2 regions of the Candidatus Villigracilis proximus genome follow, and region 2 is predicted to be linked to the other one. Evidence: riboswitches for the same ligand, from Rfam matches in the RefSeq annotation. Region 2 holds a riboswitch; the other holds the start of a gene.
What was found. A riboswitch is a leader RNA that binds a small molecule or an ion and turns the genes downstream of it on or off. The one in region 2 is predicted to bind cyclic di-GMP.
Positions count from the first base shown of each region.

Region 1: another riboswitch for cyclic di-GMP. It lies ahead of IPL71_RS13360 (S-layer homology domain-containing protein); the one in region 2 lies ahead of IPL71_RS22715 (CpaE/TadZ family protein).

Region 1 is NZ_JADJUO010000011.1:20,653-30,971, reverse strand. It holds gene IPL71_RS13380 (DUF1361 domain-containing protein) at 1-693, shown strand, start outside; gene IPL71_RS13375 (DUF1361 domain-containing protein) at 784-2,127, shown strand; gene IPL71_RS13370 (hypothetical protein) at 2,096-2,326, shown strand; gene IPL71_RS13365 (class I SAM-dependent rRNA methyltransferase) at 2,563-3,807, shown strand; gene IPL71_RS13360 (S-layer homology domain-containing protein) at 3,816-5,519, opposite strand; cyclic di-GMP riboswitch class I at 5,573-5,662, opposite strand; cyclic di-GMP riboswitch class I at 5,745-5,837, opposite strand; gene IPL71_RS13355 (S-layer homology domain-containing protein) at 6,074-6,766, opposite strand; gene IPL71_RS13350 (Ig-like domain-containing protein) at 6,763-7,680, opposite strand; gene IPL71_RS13345 (Ig-like domain-containing protein) at 7,647-10,319, opposite strand, start outside.
Region 2 is NZ_JADJUO010000028.1:27,106-37,424, reverse strand. It holds gene IPL71_RS22735 (hypothetical protein) at 1-86, opposite strand, end outside; partial or broken gene ruvB (Holliday junction branch migration DNA helicase RuvB) at 133-1,067, opposite strand; gene IPL71_RS22725 (carboxypeptidase-like regulatory domain-containing protein) at 1,161-1,601, opposite strand; gene IPL71_RS22720 (3-keto-alpha-glucoside-1,2-lyase-like domain-containing protein) at 1,613-2,353, opposite strand; gene IPL71_RS22715 (CpaE/TadZ family protein) at 2,406-3,626, opposite strand; cyclic di-GMP riboswitch class I at 3,768-3,865, opposite strand; cyclic di-GMP riboswitch class I at 3,944-4,030, opposite strand; gene IPL71_RS22710 (HlyD family secretion protein) at 4,121-5,245, opposite strand; gene IPL71_RS22705 (ABC transporter permease) at 5,378-6,472, opposite strand; gene IPL71_RS22700 (ABC transporter permease) at 6,469-7,809, opposite strand; gene IPL71_RS22695 (GAF domain-containing protein) at 7,873-9,942, opposite strand; gene IPL71_RS22690 (response regulator) at 9,981-10,319, opposite strand, start outside.

The DNA.
Region 1 (10,319 bases), on a different contig from region 2:
ACAACTCAAAATTTTATTAAACGCAATCGCTATAAGTTGTCGATGTTTGGACTGATGTTATCGGCTTCGGTGATTTGCGTACTGCTGGTAGCAGCGCGCATTACATACAGTGATACAGGACGGTACACAGGATTGGTATGGAATCTTTTTCTGGCCTGGATTCCCTTTGTGCTGGCTTATCTGGCGTATGCCCTATCCTGGAAAAAACCGCTTTTATATTTTGTACTGCCTTTCACCGCGTTTCTCTGGCTGCTCTTCTTCCCCAATGCTCCCTATATTTTGACAGATTTACAACATCTTGCCAAAGAGACATCCGGCGCGCCGGTTTGGTATGACGTGATTGTGATGGTCTGGTTTTCGTGGACAGGTCTGCTGCTCGGCCTTGTTTCACTCTACCTAATGCACGATATCGTCCAGCGCACTTTTGGACGCTGGTTCGGCTGGGCTTTTGTTCTCTTCGTTTCAGGCTTGAGCAGTTTTGGCGTATATCTGGGACGTTTTGTACGCTTTAATTCATGGGATTTACTAGACGACCCAACTGAGATCGTGGTCACAATTCTTGGCCTGGCGATTGACCCCTCCAAACGACTGGTGGCATTTACGATCTTATTTGCGGCATTTTATTTGTTTGTATATCTCACCTTGTATTCCTTTGCGCATTTATTGCAGGAGCAGAATGTGAGTGTAAAGTAAAAAATAACAGCGGGAATTTTGCGAGGTTTTGAGAGGCATTGAAGGCTGGGCTGACTACAATTGGCGAAAAACAATTTGGAGATGTATTTCATGAAAAAACTTTATACTCACCTACAGCCCTATAAATTTCGGATGACAGTCTTTGCTTTGCTATGCGGGGCGACATTACTTTCACTGGTATTATTCCGCGTGCGGACTTTGATCAGCGGATCGCTGGATTACGCATTTTTGATCTGGAATATTTTTCTGGCATGGATTCCGCTTGGACTGGCCTACACAGCTTCGATCTTTTCATGGAAACGCAGGTTTCTGATATTTACCGTACCTGTGGTGGCTGTCTTATGGATGCTTTTCTTTCCAAATGCGCCTTATATTCTGACAGACCTGCAACATTTGGGGTATCCCAAGCCTGATGTGCCGCTATGGTTCGACACACTCTTATTGATCTGGTTCGCATGGACAGGCCTGCTGCTCGGCGTGGTTTCGATGTTTCTAATGCATGATATTGTACGCCGTCAGTTTGGGCGCGCGGCAGGCTGGATATTTGTTTTCACCGCGGGTGTACTATGCAGCCTCGGAATTTACATCGGGCGTTTTCTACGCTGGAATTCATGGGACATGTTCTTTCATCCACTTGAGCGTTTACGTGATTTCATGTATTATGCATCTCATCCGAGTATGCAGTCCATTATTTTCATCAGCGTATTCTCAACTTTCTTTATTTTCTTTTATGTAACTCTTTACGCGTTTGGTCTTTTACTTCAAGAACAGGCGCCTCGCATGATCCCCACAGGAGATACCATGAGCAATTTAATCGTTTTACGCGGCGGGGGCGACCTTGCAAGCGGCGTAGCTCTACGTTTACACCGCGCCGGTTTTCAACTGGTCATCATTGAGTTGGAAAAACCTTTGGCTGTTCGCCGGACTGTTTCATTTTCTGAGGCTGTTTATGAGGGAGCACAAACTGTTGAAGGGACGACCGCGCGTCTAGTATCGCCAGATCAGTTTCAGGTTACGTTGGAAGCGGGTGAAATTCCAGTATTGGTTGATCCGCAGGCAAATATTCTCCGCAATCAATTTTTGACAAGTCCACAATCAACTTTTGTGGTGGATGCGCGGCTATTAAAAGTTCCGCCTGAACATCTGGATGTAAACATTCCGCTTCATATCGGACTGGGGCCTGGATTCTGCGCCGGTGAGAATTGCCACGCTGTAATAGAAACCCGCCGCGGACATACCTTGGGGCGCGTGTATTGGAGCGGGTCGGCACAGGAAGATAGCGGTGAACCTGATGGAGACAGAAGACGCGTGCTGAGAGCGTCACACGATGGCGTATTAATCTCTTCAGTGAATATCGGAGAACATTTGGAAGAAGGCCAATTTATTGGCGAAATCGAACCGGATGATGAAAGCGAAAATTTCTTCGATCTTTAGCCCATTTACAGGTGTGCTGCGCGGATTAATCCGCCCCGGCCATCATGTGACACGCGGAATGAAGATCGGTGATGTAGATCGACGTAATGACCCCGCGCTTTGTACGCTGGTCTCTGATAAAGCGCTGGCAGTCGGCGGTGGTGTTTTGGAAGCAGTATTAACATTTGGCGCAAGAAAAAAAGATGAAGGTTTTCTGTAACAAAAAACCCTCAAAAAATTAACTGCAAAAATATAAAAATTTCTCTTCAGACTGATTCAAAAAACTTAGTCCGCTAAAATCAGGAAATATCACGATGATGCTTGTAAGTAATTTCGGATAATGTCTAATAGACATTATCCGAAATTAAATCGGGGCAATGATCGCTTCGTGCGCAGAAAATGAAGATTTTCTTTTTTATCAATAAAATCAGAACCATACTTCAAACAAAAAAAGCCATGACAAACTCCCTGCTATCTCAACTTCCAAGTCCGGCGTCAAAGCGCATCGCATTGCGAGTCAGCGCGCCGGCAGAACGCGCCCTGCGCCAAAACCACCCCTGGGTCTTCGATCAAGCCATTATCGAACAAAGTCACCAGGGTGCCCCCGGCGATCTCGCGGTCATCTTCGACAACAAACGCCGCTTCCTTGCCATCGGCTTATATGATCCAACCTCATCCATTCGCGTGCGCATCCTTCAACATCGGCAGCCCGCCATAATTGACAAAAACTGGTTTCAAACAAAGATCATGGCAGCCAGCCAGATTCGAAAACCACTCACACAACAACTCACCGATGGCTACAGACTCATCCATGGCGAAAATGACGGCCTGCCCGGATTGGTCATTGATCGTTATGCAGAGACTCTTGTCTTAAAAATTTACAGCCCAAGTTGGATCCCCCATCTTAAAGAATTTTGTTCCGCGCTCGCTCAGGTCCATCCCTCCAAAAGATTGATATTGCGGCTTAGCCGCTCATTAAATAAACAAAGCGGATTCTTATATGGACTCGAAGATGGGATGACGCTCACGGGTCACCCGTCCGAAGGCCTGCTTCTGTTTCAAGAAAATGGACTAACCTTTGAGTGTGACCCGATCCACGGGCAAAAGACGGGCTTCTTTCTCGACCAACGTGAAAACCGTGCTCGTGTTGAAAAATTATCCAAGGGGAAATCTGTGCTAAATGTATTCGCTTACACTGGCGGATTCTCAGTTTATGCCGCTCGCGGCGGCGCAAAAGAAATCGTCAGCGTAGATATCAGTGCGCCCGCCATACAAGCTGCAATCAATAACTTTTCACATAACCTGCATATCCCCACAGTAAAATCTGCTGTACACGAAACCATTGCCGAAGATGCCTTTGAAGTTCTTGCCCGCATGGAATCACAAAAGAGGTTCTTCGACCTTGTCATCATCGACCCGCCCATGTTCGCGCAGAATCAGAGTCAAGTTGCAGCGGGGCTGGCTGCTTATAGAAAGCTGACCAGGCTCGGGTTAAGTGTGCTGCGCTCTGGCGGGGTGTTGGTGCAGGCTTCCTGTTCCAGCCGCATTGATGCTCAATCCTTTTTTGATGCCATCCACCAATCCGCCAGAGAATCCAACCGCCGATTGATAGAGATTGAACGCACCAGCCACGCGCTTGACCATCCGATTGGATTTGAAGAAGGGGCGTACCTCAAGTGCCTGTTTGCCACAGCGGCATAAAAAATTTTCTAGGGAATAAGATCAAAGGCTCTGGTTAGAAAGACGGCCATTTGCGCACGTGTTACAGGCTCGTCAGGACAATAATTTCCATTGCCGCAGCCGCTTGTAATTCCATCCGTGCTGAATTGCTCAACCCAAGCCGCGGCCCAATAATCGGAGGGTACATCCTGAAACAAAAGACCGGAAGGAGCAGATGGGGCATAATCAGCACCATGTTTGGCACGCAATAAAAATACCGCCATTTGAGCACGAGTCACCGGGCTATCAGGGCAATAATTTCCATTTCCACAGCCGCTTGTCACTCCATCAACCGCAAGAACTTCGATCCAATAACGTGCCCAATGATCAGCTGTATCATTGAAGCTAAGCATACCAACAGAAGGAGAAAAACCGGAGCCTTTCATACTGCGCTCAAGAAAAACCGCCATTTGTCCGCGAGTGACGATATCGTTTGGACAATAGAGCAAAGGCGAAAGTGAACAGCCGCCAGTGATCTCGGCATTATATAACTGTTCAATGGACGACGATGCGAAGGCATTCACGTCCACATCCTCAAAAGTAGATGTAGATGGCGGGTTTGCATCAACTACGCCTAACTGAATTGTGATGGTCAAAAAGTCATTCCCGTTGACCAGTTTCTCAATATCCGCGTCAAATATGGAAAAATATCTGGCTGAAGCAACATAACCTTCTTTATATACTTTGATCAGGCGTAAAAAATCATAACTATTATGCGGATTGCTCAAACCACCCCAACTAAAGCCAATCTCTCCATTTTCGTTTGTAAGATCATCCACCATTAATTGTGTAGAGTATGGAGAACCACCAAAAACGCTCCACACATCAACTTTGGCTTCATTCAGAGGCTGTCCATCAGTGGAAACTACCTTAATGTTAATTTGTGAAAGGTCTATTGTGGGAGATCCGTTACGATAATCACTGCTAATGATCTTCGCTGTCAATTTTGAATATTCAACATAATCGAGCAGATTTGCGCGATTGGCCGGTTGCCCGGCGATCATGGCTTGTGCCGCGTTCTTCAATAACGGATCGGTCATGAAATCGGGTTTGTCGCTCCAGAATGCATCGTTTTGGTTAAGGATGTTTATATTAAGCAGAGGAGCAACTCCGGTTGCATCTTGAATGGTGGTAAGTTTATAGTATTCTCCATACCCCGCTCCGAATACATGCGCCAACTCATGGAGCATATTGTTGATCTGTGTCCAATAATCGACCACCTCATCCGCAGAAAGTGAATTGGGGTCATAGAGTTTTGTCCATTTTAAACCTGCAAGAACTCCGGCGCCGCCATCGTCAATACCGGCGTATCCACCGTAAGAGATTGAATAGTCCGTGCGAATCGCATGTACCCAGATCTCAAAATCTTCCACAGGCAAAGGAGGGGTTGCTTGATTTGAGTGAGGCTGTGTATTCGTGAGAATAATACCTGTTTCAGGGTTAAATATCAGGCGACGGGATGTGTTCTTTGCCAGAATAACATTCATATCATGCACATATTCACCAAGAACTGCTTTTGCAAAGTTCACATCAGGCACAAGAGCAGGGTCAAGATAAAATTTAATGACGTGCTCTTTTACGGCAACAGATTCAATGCGGCTTGATGCAGCAAAAACAGGCGCAGGAACTGCAGTCAGACAAAGTGTCAAAATGATGGCAAGGCAGATGGAGTTAGAAAAATATTTGGGTACCATTGTTTCTCTCCTGACAAGGGCACCCGGAACGCAAAAACTCGCGCTGATTCGTTTTCGGAGGCCTGGCAATCATGGCCACATCAGTGGCGGTAGACCCGTTGGCTTTGCGTCCCCGGCTTTCGCCGGGTTTGCCCTTATCGATACAAACTTTGTAAAGTTCAAAAATAACAAAAAAAGCGAACCTGGATTCATTCAGGTCCGCCAAGGAATAACCATATATAAAGTTCTGGCGGCCTGGCAATCATGACCACATTTGCTGTGGCGGTAGACCCGTTGGCTTTGCGTCCCCAGTTTTCACTGGGTTTGCCTTTATCAATTTCTTATTACAAAATCATTATACAGATATTTCCTCTTAATTAACCTAACAATTATGAAATTCAACGTTACAATTTTGTATACAGTAAAAAAACAAGCAAACAAAAATATGCTCCAGTCACTGCTCAAAAAGAATCGCTCATCTTTGGAAATCTGAAAATCAAATCTGCCAAAATAAAACACCCCTACAGTTTTTAACTGTAGGGGTGTTTTATGAAAATTATCTTATTGCCGGATGACTACGGCAGAGGTAGATTGAAAACTTTTTGAAGGAATACCGCCATCTGGGCACGTGTCACGGAACTCTCGGGGCAATATAGTCCTGCTGCACAACCACTGGTAATCCCTTCAGCCGCCAACTCTTCGACCCAGGCGACTGCCCAATGACTTTGTGGAACATCTGTAAAGACTGTGCCACTGGAGGCCGGCGGAGTGTAAGCTGACCCATGCTTGGCCTTTAGCAGGAAGACGGCCATCTGCGCACGTGTTACTTCCGCATCCGGGCAGTAAACGCCTGCTCCACATCCACCAGTGATGCCATCGGCTGCCAGTTGTTCGATCCAGGCGGCTGCCCAGTACCCTTGTGGAACATCTGTAAAGACTGTGCCAGTTGCGGCAGGAGGAGTAAATCCGGAACCGCGCATTCCCTTTTCGATGAAGATCGCCATCTGCGCCCGGGTGACAGAAGCATCAGGGCAATAGTTTAATGGGTTGGTTGTACAACCGCTCGTGATTCCAGCTTCATAGATCGCTTGAATATAACGAGCTGCCCAGAAACCTTGAGGCACATCCATAAAGGTTTGCGTGTCCAGAAGATTATTGACAGTAATCACAAACGTTCTGGTAACGCTAAGTGTGGCGGCGTCTGTACTGCGGACACAGATGCTGTAAGTATTTTTAGTTTCGTAATCAAAAAGCACAGCAGTCTTCAAGCTATCACCGTTGATTGTGAAAGAAGCATCATCAGTACCCCGCAGAATTCATAAGTGAAGGTGTCACTCATGTCAGAATCTGTAGTGGAGAATGTTCCAACCAACGTACCTACAGCTTGATTTTCGTTGAAATTACTCTTTGATATAGAGATATCTGTTGGTGGATTGTTGACGGCGGTCACGGTAATGTTGACCGTGGCAGGAGCACTGTCCACGGTTCCGTCATTGACCTTGAAGGTGAAACTATCTGCACCGTTGTAGTTCGCGGCGGGAGTGTAAGTCCGATTCGCGCCGGTTCCAGTTAATGTTCCATGTGCTGGATTGGTCACGATCACATAGGTCAATGTGTCGCCGTCCGCATCGGTACCAGCCAGAGTAATGGCCTTGGCTGTATCTTCATTGGTGCTAACAGACTGCGGGCTCGCGACCGGGGCAACATTTGCGAATGTGATATTGATACTCACTGTTGCAACAGTGCTGTCCACCGTTCCATCGTTGACCTTGAAGGTAAAGCTGTCCGTGCCTGTGTAATTCGTGTTCGGTGTGTAGGTTCGGCTTGCGCCAGTGCCGCTAAGAGTGCCATGTGACGGAGTTGCCACAATAATATAAGTTAAGGAATTGCCGTCTATGTCTGAGCCAGTCAGTGTAATAGCTTTGGGTGTGTTCCTCGTTGTGCTGACAGACTGGTCGTTGGCAACCGGCACATCATTGACGGCGGTCACGGTGATACTAACAGTGGCAGGAGCACTGTCCACAGTTCCGTCGTTGACCTTGAAGGTGAAACTATCTGCACCGTTGTAGTTTACGGCGGGAGTGTAAGTCCGATTCGCGCCGGTTCCAGTTAATGTTCCATGTGCAGGGTTGGTCACGATCACATAGGTCAATGTGTCGCCGTCCGCATCGGTGCCAGCCAGAGTAATTGCCTTGGCTGTATCTTCATTGGTGCTAACAGACTGCCCCCCCCTCCGGCCGCCCTGCTCGCGCCCCCCCCCGCCCGCGCCGCGCCCCTGCCCCGCGGCCGCGCCTGCCCCCCGCCCCCCCCCCCCCCCCCCCCCGCGGCGGCCCGGTGCCCCGCGGCCCCCCCCCCCCGGCCCCGCCGTGCCCGGGGCCCGCCCCGTTGGGCGGCGGGCCCCCCCCCCCCCGCCCTCCCGCCCGGGCCGCCCGCCCCCCCCCCCCCCCGCCCCCCGCCGGCTCTTCGGCCTGGGCTCGCGACCGGCACATCATTGACGGCGGTCACGGTGATGCTGACAGTGGCGGGAGTACTGTCCACGGTTCCGTCGTTGACCTTGAAGGTGAAACTATCTGCACCGTTGTAGTTCGCGGCGGGAGTGTAAGTCCGATTCGCACCGGTTCCAGTTAATGTTCCATGTGCAGGATCGGTCACGATCACATAAGTCAATGTGTCGCCGTCCGCATCGGTACCAGCCAAAGTAATGGCCTTGACTGTGTCTTCATTGGTACTAACAGATTGAGGGCTCGCTACCGGGGCTACATTTGAGAATGTGATATTGATACTCACTGTTGCAACAGCGCTATCCACCGTTCCGTCGTTAACCTTGAAAGTGAAGCTGTCTGCGCCTGTGTAATTCGTGTTCGGCGTGTAGGTTCGGCTTGCGCCAGTGCCGCTAAGAGTGCCATGTGACGGAGTGGATACAATAATATAAGTTAAGGAATTGCCGTCTATATCTGAGCCAGTCAATGTAATAGCTTTTGGCGTGTTCCTGGTTGTGCTGACAGACTGGTCATTGGCAACCGGCACATCATTGACGGCGGTCACGGTGATGCTGATAGTAGCGGGAGCACTGTCCACGGTTCCGTCGTTGACCTTGAAGGTGAAACTATCTGCACCATTGTAGTTCGCGGCAGGAGTGTAAGTCTGATTCACACCGGTTCCAGTTAATGTTCCATGTACTGGGGCGGTCACGATCACATAAGTCAATGTGTCGCCGTCTGAATCTGTGCCAGCTAAAGTAATGGCCTTGGCTGTGTCTTCATTGGTGCTAACAGATTGAGGACTCGCTACCGGCACATCATTGACGGCGGTCACGGTGATACTAACAGTAGCGGGAGCACTGTCCACGGTTCCGTCGTTGACCTTGAATGTGAAACTATCTGCACCATTGTAGTTGGCGGCGGGAGTGTAGGTCTGATTCGCGCCGGTTCCAGTTAATGTTCCATGTGCTGGGGCGGTCACGATCACATAAGTCAATGTGTCGCCGTCCACATCAGTACCAGCCAGAGTAATGGCCTTGGCTGTGTCTTCATTGGTGCTAACAGATTGAGGGCTAGTAGCTACCGGGGCATTATTAACGGCTGTCACGGTAATACTGACAGTGGCAGGAGCACTGTCCACGGTTCCATCGTTGACCTTGAATGTGAAACTATCTACACCGTTGTAGTTCGCGGCGGGAGTGTAAGTCCGATTCACACTGGTTCCAGTTAATGTTCCATGTGCTGGGGCGGTCACGATCACATAAGTCAATGTGTCGCCGTCCGCATCGGTGCCAGCCAGAGTAATGGCCTTGGCTGTATCTTCATTGGTACTAACAGATTGAGGACTCGCTACCGGCACATCATTGACGGCGGTCACGGTGATACTGACAGTGGCGGGAGCACTGTCCACGGTTCCGTCGTTAACCTTGAATGTGAAACTATCTGCACCGTTGTAGTTCGCGGCGGGAGTGTAGGTCCGATTCACACCGGTTCCAGTTAATGTTCCATGTGCTGGGGCGGTCACGATCACATAAGTCAATATGTCGCCGTCCGCATCGGTGCCAGCCAGAGTAATGGCCTTGGCCGTATCTTCATTGGTGCTAACAGACTGCGGGCTCGCGACCGGGGCAACATTTGTGAATGTGATATTGATACTCACTGTTGCAACAGCGCTGTCGATGGTTCCGTCATTGACCTTGAAGGTGAAACTATCTGCACCGTTGTAATTGGCAGCGGGAGTGTAAGTCCGATTCGCGCCGGTTCCAGTTAATGTTCCATGTGCAGGATCGGTCACGATTATATAAGTCAATATGCTGCCTTCAATATCTGAGCCAGTTAATGTGACAGCCTTCGAAGTGTTTCTGGTTGTGTCAATAGACTGATCATTCGCAACCGGCACATCATTGACAGCGGCCACAGTGATGCTGACAGTGGCAGGGGCACTATCCACGGTTCCGTCGTTGACCTTGAAGGTGAAACTATCTGCACCGTTGTAGTTGGCGGCGGGAGTGTAGGTCTGATTCGCGCCGGTTCCAGTTAATGTTCCATGTGCAGGGTCGGTCACGATCACATAGGTCAATGTGTCGCCGTCCGCATCTGTGCCTGTCAAAGTAATAGTCTTGGCCGCATCTTCATCTGCGCTAATGGGTTGCGCATTGGCCACTGGAGCGTGGTTTGTCGACCCTGTTAAATTTAGCAAGACATTCGGCCCGCTTACCCATGAACCGGTCTGATCAGCCACATAACCACCGATATAGAAGGCCACGGTATCCCCTGAGACCCCGCCTTCAATATCCGAAGTTGCAGGATCATCACCCGGCACCTTTACGAGATAATACGC
Region 2 (10,319 bases):
ATCTTTAACTGGTTGCGGATCGCCGCTTGTACCAAAGGCCTTAAAGCTTCGTGTGCATTTGCTTTAACAATTACTTCTTGAATCATAGATCACAACCTTTCGTAGAACAGCCCCATATTTTAGGGACATGCGTTACAACAGCCTCTGCTGTCCTTCACCTGTGTAGGTGTATCCCAAATGCTCATAAGCAGATTTGGTAGCCACGCGGCCTTGCGGGGTGCGGTCGAGGAAACCGAGTTGTAAAGATACGGCTCAACTACGTCCATGATGGTGTCTTGTTCTTCGCTGATGGATGCGGCGATGGTGTTTAAACCGACAGGTCCGCCGTTATATTTTTCGATGATGGTTTTGAGTACGCGACGATCCACGTCATCGAGGCCGAGGGGATCAACTTGCAGTAAGTCCAAGGCTTCTTTGGCGACAGTTTTTGTGATGACCCCATTCGCGCGGACTTGGGCAAAATCACGCACGCGGCGTAATAAACGCAATGCCACACGTGGAGTCCCACGGGCTGCGCCGAAGCGGGCACGTAAGGGAGCGGTGACCAATGCCAGACGAGTGGTAGCACCGACAATCGTAAAGCGTGGAAGTTTCAAACGAATGGAGCGGGCAGATGGTCCCTTGCCGATGACGATATCCAGCGCGAAATCTTCCATGGCGGGATAGAGCACTTCTTCGACAGCACGGCCGAGACGATGGACTTCGTCAATAAAGAGCACGTCACCGGCGCGGAGATTTGTCAAAATGGCGGCGAGGTCACCGGCACGTTCAATGACGGGGCCGGCAGTAACTTTCACGTTGACTTCCATCTCATTGGCAAGCACATGCGCGAGCGTGGTCTTTCCCAACCCGGGAGGCCCATAAAAAAGGACGTGATCCAATGCTTCACCGCGTTTGCGTGCTGCCGCGATCAAAATAGACAAGTTCTCTTTAACCTGATCCTGACCGATCAGGTCATTTAGTTTTTCGGGACGAAGGGCATTATCTACACGGTCATCGGGTTTGGCTTCAGGGTCAAGAGGCTTTCCTGACGCGGAGCTTGTCGAAGGGCGGGGAGGTTTAGTCATAGCGGAGATTATACCCCGCAGGAGTTCGATGACAATAAACCGCGTCCCAGTTTTCAGTTAAGAGCGAAGCGGGGTTTACATCCCCCCAAAAAATTAGTTGGGCGGCATGGCGGTGGTCTCAAAACGAATCTCGCCCATTTCAAGGGTGGTGGCAGTGGTGACTTGAATGGAAAAATCACGGCCTATTAATTCATCTGCAACAATGAGGATCTGCTCACCGGAAGGGACACGGCGCAATTCAAAGTTTCCATTTGCATCAGTTTGCGTTTTAAGTTCAGTGCCGAGAATAAATATTTCGCCGATAAATGGTTGACCGTCTTCATCTACGACGCGGCCTTGCACAACGGCGGTGCCTGTCAGAGTGGCGAGCGTGCGATTTTCTTTTAATAAAAGCGCTACACCAAAGAGAGAGACGACGATAAATGTTAGCAACAAGATCACGCGGAATTTTTTGCGGCCTGCATCAGGTGCGGGGGTGTTTTCAGGCATGCCATCTTTAAATTGATCAAGCTCGGGGGATTCGTCGAATTGCATGGCTGCTCCTTTTAGGGTGTTTCAAAAACAGAGAAGTCGCCGATACAGGCAGAGGTACCAAACCAGGAACGAAGTCCTGTTCCACCTGTGGTGTAGGTGCTGTCTTGGGCTGAGAGGACTTCCTTCCCATCCATTACTACTGTGTAGGTGTCACCTGAGACGTTAATTTCAAAATCATGCGGGGTGTTATATACATTTTCTCCGATTGGAGTAACTGCAATGGGGGTTGAAATTTCACGACCATTGATCCATTGACGAATGAGAAGTGCCCCGTTTGGGTATTTAGATGATTTCCAGCCTGGATCATATTGAAAGACATACCCATCCAGCCCATTACTGTCAACAGTCGAACGGAAAAACACACCATATCCATTACCGCTTGAGATGCTAACATCATCCATCTTAATGACATAATCTGATTCAGGCAATTTCATGGAACATTTATTCATGGCCTGCAACCCGCTGCCAAAACACATCTGACCATCGTTCAAAGACACCGTATTATTCAAGGGTTGCCACGCGCTTAGATCGCCGTCAAAAGAATCCTGACAGTACATCTTCTGTTCATTGCAAGACTCTCCACCGCCTATACCGCTTGCCACTGTGCAATAAAGATCAGACAGGGAAACGCCGCCAAGGCTTAATGCGAGAATCAAACCGACAACAATCAATGCGAGTAAGAGTCCATATTCAACAAGACCCTGTCCATTTTGGATATTAATCCGCGAAATTTTTTCATGTTTTTCTCCCAATTTTCAATTGATCGTCTGGCATGGGAAATATCCCTGTATTATCAGCCGGCGATCACGATTTTTCCTGACGGGCCTGCGCGCGTACTTTTACACGCTTAAGCCCTTCCCCTGCACTCTCGGGCGGATTTTGTTTATGATCTTCCTTGCTGTAAAGATACGCCAGATCTTCCAAAAATGCACCCAAAGGATCAAGCGGCATCTGCAAGGCGGAAGGTTTCCCGTATAAGATCGAAGAGACAACCGCTTCGCCGGCGTAAGGAATCACAACGCCCAATTCCCTTTTCAATGCGCCTTCAATTCCGGCGCGCGGTAACCCTTTCCCCTTAAAAGGCCAATTCAAGATCAAGGTTGTCCGGTCGGGCGGATAGTGAAGCTGCCCAAAAGTTTCCAGGGCATTCGCGGCGCAGCGGACAGATGCCGTTTCAGGCGAGAGCATGAGCAGTATTTGGTCAGCCATATCCAGACCTGCCAGCGTGGTTTCTGAAAAATCATGGGGCAGATCCAGAATAATATAATGATAATGGGCGCGGAGCAATCCGATGGCAGACTGGACATGGTCGGCTGTAATGACTTCCGCTTCCTGCGGACGGCGCGGAGATGCAAGGACATGCACACCTGAATCGTGATGAAGCAAAACAGAGTTAATCAGATCCATGTCCATTTCTTTTGCGGGAGAGCGCCCCAGATCGGCCCAGGAATTACGAAGGGGAAGATCAAGGAGCAGCGCACTCTGTCCATTCATAAACGCCAGGTCCACCAGCACTGTAGGCGTGCCCCAAATTTGTGATAATGATGCGGCCAGATTTGACGAAAGCATGGACACCCCAATTCCCCCGCGCAATGAAAATACCGCAATCACCTTCCCCGATACTTCTTCATTTGTTTGAACAGATTCCCGCTCTGAAAACCGCCTTAACAACACCTTGACCCTGGCGCGCAATTCCTGCGACTCAAATGGCTTTGCTAAAAAATCATCCGCGCCAGAGTCAAAAGCCTTGATCTTATCTTCAACACCACTGAGCGCGGTCAAAATAATGATCGGAATTTTCGCGGTGGACGGAATTTGACGCAGACGCTCACAAAGAGTGTATCCATCCATGTCCGGCATCATGACGTCCAGAATCGCCAATGCCGGAGGCTTGGATTTGATCACCTCCAGGGCCTCAATGCCGTTTCGAGCCGTTATGATTTCATAACCATCTTTTAGAAGAATAGAACCCACCATCTTCAAATTTAATTCAGTATCATCTACAATGAGAATTCGCTCAGACATAAGGTCTCCTTTTGCCTGCGTAGAGTATAGCATGGGGAAGAATTCAAAGTGTAAAAAACATATTACAGTTTATTTACAGATAAATGACAAAAGCAAACAGGGATGACGCGCGTTCGGTCATCCCTGTGAAAAGATTTGCTCTTCGGCAGCCTGGCAATCATGATCACGAAAAATAATTTTGTGATTGTAGACCCATGACTTTGTGCCATCAGGTTTCCCTGATTTTACCTTTCGGAAGTCGGTCAATCCTGACCAGAAACTTATACTGGTTTTAGATTCCTGACTTTGCGTCGCCGTCTTTTGGCGGTTTTGCTTTTATCGGCAGTCTGGCGGTCGTGACTCAGTTCAGCGTTAGACCCATGACTTTGCGTCGCCGGGTTTTCCCGGTTTTGCTCTTTCTCGGAGCAACTTTATTATTGCACGAGAAAATGTTTTTTTCAATCACTCAGATGTTCTAATAAAAAAATCTCCGCCAGTTGACGGAGATTTTTTTATTATTGTTGTACAACTTCCCTGAAGGTAGCTTCCACGGTCATGCCCCACTTCAAACGCGGATCGTTTTCCGCCACCGCAATGCGGACTGTATAAAGAATGTCACCGCCTTGTTGGGTGTAGGCCTGGCTGATCTCTGTGACCGTGCCGCTGAGAGCCAAATCAGAAAGAGCATCAGGGATGAGCGTAACAGTTTGTCCTTTACTGATTTTTACCACTTCGAGTTCAGTTACATCTGTGGTTTCAACAACCCAGGTATTAAAATTGGCAATGCTAATCACACGCGTTTCAGCTGTCACCTGCTCACCCACTTTCACATTGACATCCGCCACAGTGCCGCCAAACGGTGCAGTTATGATGTAATTGGAAAGCGTATCTTTTGCAGCATCAAGATTTGCTTTTGCCAATGAGAGCTGATCTGAATTCGGGCCGTCAAGGCTGATCTCATATTGATATTTCGCTTCGGCTTCAAGACCAAGTGCGGCATCATAATCCGCGCGTACTTCATCACGTTTGCGAATAGTGGCTTCCAGATCGCGGATGGCTTGATTCAGATCGTCCTGTGCCTGTTCAAGATCATCCTCGGCATTCTTGCGTTTGGAGTTATCGACATCAAGGTCTTTATATTTATCGAAGTCTTCCTGCGCATCGGCCACATCTTGTTGACGATCTTCTATTGTCGCCTTGTCATCTTCGATGCTGTCTTCGATGCTGTCAACATTCAAATCTTCCCATTTATTTTCGGCCTTGCCGCGCGCAATTTGCGCATCCATATAAGCCTGCCAGAGTTTGGCGCGGTCACTGCTTTCATTGCGGAGGAGGACATCATAGGCATTTTGGGCGACGACAACCTGCGCTTCAGCCCCGCCCGCATTTGCGAGGCGGACGAGGACATCCCCTTCGCTGACGGTATCTCCGGCGCTCACCAGAACTTCCTCAACGACACCGCGTGCCTGAAAAAATAGGTTCGCACCCTGAATCGGTTCGAGGCGGCCTTCCGCGACAACATCACTGGACGAGACAATTTCCGCTGGGGCGGGTGTGGCCTCAGGTTGATTTCCACACGCGGCGAGCGCGAGTGAAAGGATGGTTAGTATTGCGATCATAGTTAGTGTTTGTTTTTTCATTTTATACCTTCTTGTCATTTCATTGTTTATGTGATTATTTTCTACTCTATACACAAACCCTAAAGGTCTGCCTTGCTTGGTAAAATCCCGAATAACAAAAGACCTTTAGGTTTTTTACCAAAACAAATATTTTTATTCGTAAGCCAATACTTCACGAATGGTCAAACGCGCGGCATTACGGGCCGGCAAAATGGAACCCAACACCGAAAGAACCAGCACCAGCGCAAACCAGATGGCGTAGCCCAAATACGTGAAGACCACTTGAATGGGTGTTTCAAACACAGCCAGACTGACAATATAGGAAAGTCCGTATGTAATTGGTATGGAAACCACGATCGCCAGAATAAATGAAATCGTGCCGATCACAAAGCCTTCTGCGATGATCGTGCGCATGACGGCGCGGTCATCAGCGCCGATGGCGCGCATGATGCCGATTTCACGCGTGCGCTCAAGGACGTTCATGCCCATGGTGCCGGTCAACCCCATTGCGCCTACCACGGCTGTCAGAATAGCCATGATGAGCAAAAAGACCACCAGAATATCCAAACTCTCCGAAGCAGTATCAAGCGAGGCCAGGCCTGATTCGGATTTACGAACTTTGAATCCTTCGTCGCGGAAGAAATGATCCAGCTTCTCGGCCATCAAATCCTGATAGACGCGGTCATGTTGATTTGTGACCATACGAAAAGAGAAGGAACGATTTGCAAGGTTTGATATCTGCGAAATATATTCATAAGGCGCATAGGCCAGAATGCCTTCATTACCGACAAATTTAAAGATACCAACAACTTCCCAGGATTCTTCCCTGCCTTGAATCTTGAGCAGTAAATGGTCGCCGGGCTGCAAGTTGGGATAAAACTCAAGTACTGCTTCACTGATCGCCAGCTTGCGAACATCATCCTTGCGAATCCAGCGGCCGGATGCGATCAACGGATTGACCAGCTCACTTTCAGCAGGTGGAGCCAGTAAATTTACATTATCAGCCACCAAACCATCGGCATATAACAATTCAGTGTTGAGAAATTGCCAGCCTTCCACACGTTCCACGCCTTCCACTTGCAAGGCGTACTGCTCCACTTCATTTAGACGATATGCTTTATCAAAATCAAGAGTTACATCCGCGCGGAAGTAACTTCCGATCTGGTCGATGTAATCATGCAAAGTAACACGCACATTGAACACGGCAATAAAGATCGCACCGCCCATGGTCAGCGTGAAGAGGGTCAACACAAACGTCCACGGCGGCGGAATGTATTCCGTAGCGAAATAATGAACGGGCGTGGAAAATGAATGCCCCGGGAAGAAAGGATTCGCGTAAACTGAACCAGCATATAGTCAAACCACGGCACACGGTCTTCACCGGCTTTGTGCGGTTTGTTTTCATCCCCAGCAAGGTCACCGCTGAGCGCGCGCAACACGGTAATGCGTGAGCCGCTCAACACAGGCATAAGCCCAGCCACAAGCGGAACCAGCAAACCAACTGCAACCTGAATAATCATTGCCATTGGCACAATGCGATAGCCCAGCAGGTTAAAGCGCATCTCACTTGAAATGAACAAGGCCAATCCATACGCGCCCTGTCCGCCGAGCGGAATCGCGATCAACAATGCCAGTACACCAAAAGCCATGATGAGCGTGAAATACATGGCAAAGACCTGCTTGTTTCTTCCGCCCACCAATTTGATGACGCCAATATGCCGCAAATGCTGACTTAACAATGCGCTCAATGTGTTTGCGATCAATGAACTTGAAAGAAAAACGATCAGAATTCCAAGCGCCAACAGAATACCGAGAATCGCGTTCACCGTATCAGCCAGCGGATGTTTGTGCTTTTCAGAAAAACGGGTACGCACCACCACGGTGCCGTTCTTTTCGAGCTTATCCTTTAAGTCCGCGCCCACTTCACGGATGTAGGAAATGTCATCTTCGCCTTCTGTAACGGTCACATACGCACGGTTGAACAACTCAGGCTGACGCAGCGTGGGGAATGTATTCATCTCAATGTAGGCAAAGGGCGGGGCGAGAAAGTCACCCGCACCTGTGCTGACATCCTGCACAATGCCCACAATCTTTAATTCCTTGAGCGTGCCATCGGGCAATTCAAAAACAAGATAATCACCCACTGTGACTTTTAACTTCTTAAGCGCATCCTTCTCCAACAGGATCTCATCTTTATTCGCTTCGACCGCACCCAAAACTGGCACTAATAAATTAACTTGATTCTCGCTGAAACTTTCCAGCGCAACCACATCCAGGGCCACCCACTGGTCACTGTCCTGCGTTCGCACGCGGAAATTGATCACGCGGCGCCCTTCTGCATCTTTCACACTGTGAGAATTACGAATGGATGCGAGTACATCATCGTTGTAATTCGCCGTGCGGATCTCAATATTCGAAGGGTTGTTTGCCGCGTAGGAAACACTCATGTCATTTGAAATGATCTGATATGCGCCCGAAATTACCCCAATGGAAAATACACCCACTGCAATGGAAAAAACCACCAGCAGGGTACGGGCTTTGTTATCCCATAGATCATGTAAAACTTTACGCCATCTTGGTCGCATAATTACCTTATCAGACCTGACAGACTTAAGAAAAACCTGTCAGGTCTTAACTTCCTATTCTTTCTACTTCAACAATTCGCTGATCTCGCTGCCGGAATAAGGCTTCACGGTGACATCCTTCACACCGTCACGCAGGAATTGGGTGACGCGTTCAGGGTTGATCGCCGCGGTGAGGATGACCGTCTTCGAGGTGAGTCCTGCCTTTGAAAGCGCAGACAGGACATCGGTCAAGGAAACAGATGCGATGTGTTCATCCACAAGGATCAAATCAGCATCAGCAAATTTCTTCAAGTCTGCAGATTGAGTCAATTTAACTTTTGTATCCTTAAGTAATTTAGCGAACAGGTTCGCCCAATCATCGTTATCATCGATCAATAAAATATTTTTAACACTGCCCGCTTCAATGGCTTCGTCGTTCGCATGTCCGCGCGGCATGAAAAAGGCAACGGTTGTGCCTTTGCCTTTTTCGCTGACAAGGGCAATACGTCCCTGCGCCTGCGAGATGACATGCATGGCTGCGGGCAGACCGAGTCCGTGGTGTTCAACGCCGCGGGTCGAGAAGAATGGAGACCACGCTTTCTGCATGACATCTTCATCCATGCCGGAGCCGTCATCTTCGATGTCGATCTCAAGCACACCGCGCTCTTCGGTGGGATGAACGCTGACGGTCACAGACTTGGCGCCGGCCTCTGCGGCATTTTGCAAAATATTACCAACCGCACGTGTGAGTTGTGTGCTGTCTGCGATCACGTATGCAGCAGCAGGGTCAATTTTCACTTTCAAGGCATTTGCTGAAAAATCGCGTTGATGAGCGGCGGTCTGCAATACATCCGCAAACAGGACAGCGCGTGGTCGTTGTTCACGCACCGCGCCAATCAATTGTTCTTTAACCTGCGTGATCTGTGCCGCGCTTTCAGCGATCATATCCAGGTCTTCCTTGAGTGACTCAAGGTCAACTTTTCCTTCTGCAATTTCTTCGCGCAAACGCGCAATGGTCAATGAAATTGGCAGAGTCTTATTACCGATCCAATGAATGGCTTCGGTGGAGGCGGTGGTCAGCGCTTCGAAGACTTTGTTACGCAAAATTTCACTGTGTGCTTCCTTGAGTTCATCAACCAGATGCGCGTTATTGATCGCGACAGCCAGATGCTCTGCCATGGTCAACAACGTGGTGATGTCATCTTCGCTGAAAGCGCGTTCTTCAGAGCTTTGAATGGTCACAGCGCCGAGGGCTCTGCCGCCGTAGACCAGAGGCAACGCCATTTCGGAACGGGTATGCGGTAAATGTGGATTCTTGAAATGCACACGCTCTTCACCAACGTCCAACGCGATGCGGGCTTCATTCATGGCGATACAGGCGCCGATCATCGAGTCTGTGCCAACTTTAAGTTTGTGACCATCCGCGACCATGGCTTTGCCAGCCTTGCCATAACCGGAACGCAAAATAGCGTACTCGCCAGCTGAGTCCAAAAGGAAGACGCCCGCGTAGTACAAACCATAAGATTCACAGATAATATTTACAGTTTGTGAAAGCAATTGCTCAATATCCAAAATGGATGTGACTTCCTTGCCCACGCGGTTCGCGGCTTTCAACAAACGGGAACGGCGCTCTGCCTGGCGATGCAGATTGGAATTTTGAATGGCGATCGCAAGCTGATCCGCCATGGTTTGCAAGGCGGCAATATCTTCATCGTGAAACGCGGCTTCTTCAGTGGATTGAACTGTGACCGCGCCAATAATATCCTCGCCGACAATGAGCGGAAGCGCCATCTCGGAGCGGGTCTTCGGAAGGTGGGGATTCTCAAAGAAAACTGCCTCAGCTCCCACGTCCAGAGCGATGCGCCCCTGACGATTTGCAATGGATGCACCGATCATCGAGTTCCCGCCAACGGCGAGTTTATGTCCCGCGTTGATCATTTCCCGGCCTGCTTCACCGCGTCCGGCTTTTAAGACAGCGTACTGTTTCGCATCATCCAGAAAAAATACACCGGCGTAATAAAAGCCGAATTCATCACAGATGATGTCAACCGTGCGTTGCAACAATTCATACGGATCGAGAATGGTGGTGATGTTCTTGGCTGCGCGTGCCGAGGCCTTTAATAAAGTTGCGTGTCTTTGAATATCGTTTGTCATAATTTCCTCTTTAGATTAATGACGTTGAACGTTTGGCGTTAAACGTTTAAGATTTTCTGGATCAATTCAACCAGGCCCTGTTCGCGGCCTTTTACGAAAAATGCGCTCGCGCCGCCAGAGACTGCATCCTTGGCTTTGGTCACTTCATCATACGCAGTAAGGATGACCACCGGCAGCGATGATTTTTGCTGCTTGAGGTCTGCGAGCAGATCAAGCCCCGCGCCTGTTTTGGGTGTGCCGTCAAAACTTGGCATGTTCAAATCAAGCACCGCAATATTGACCGTCTCTGAATTTTGCGCGAAGATCTCACTTCCGCTTTTACAATCTGATGCAGTGATCACATCAAAGCCTGCGCGCAAAAGCGTTTTTTCAAGACT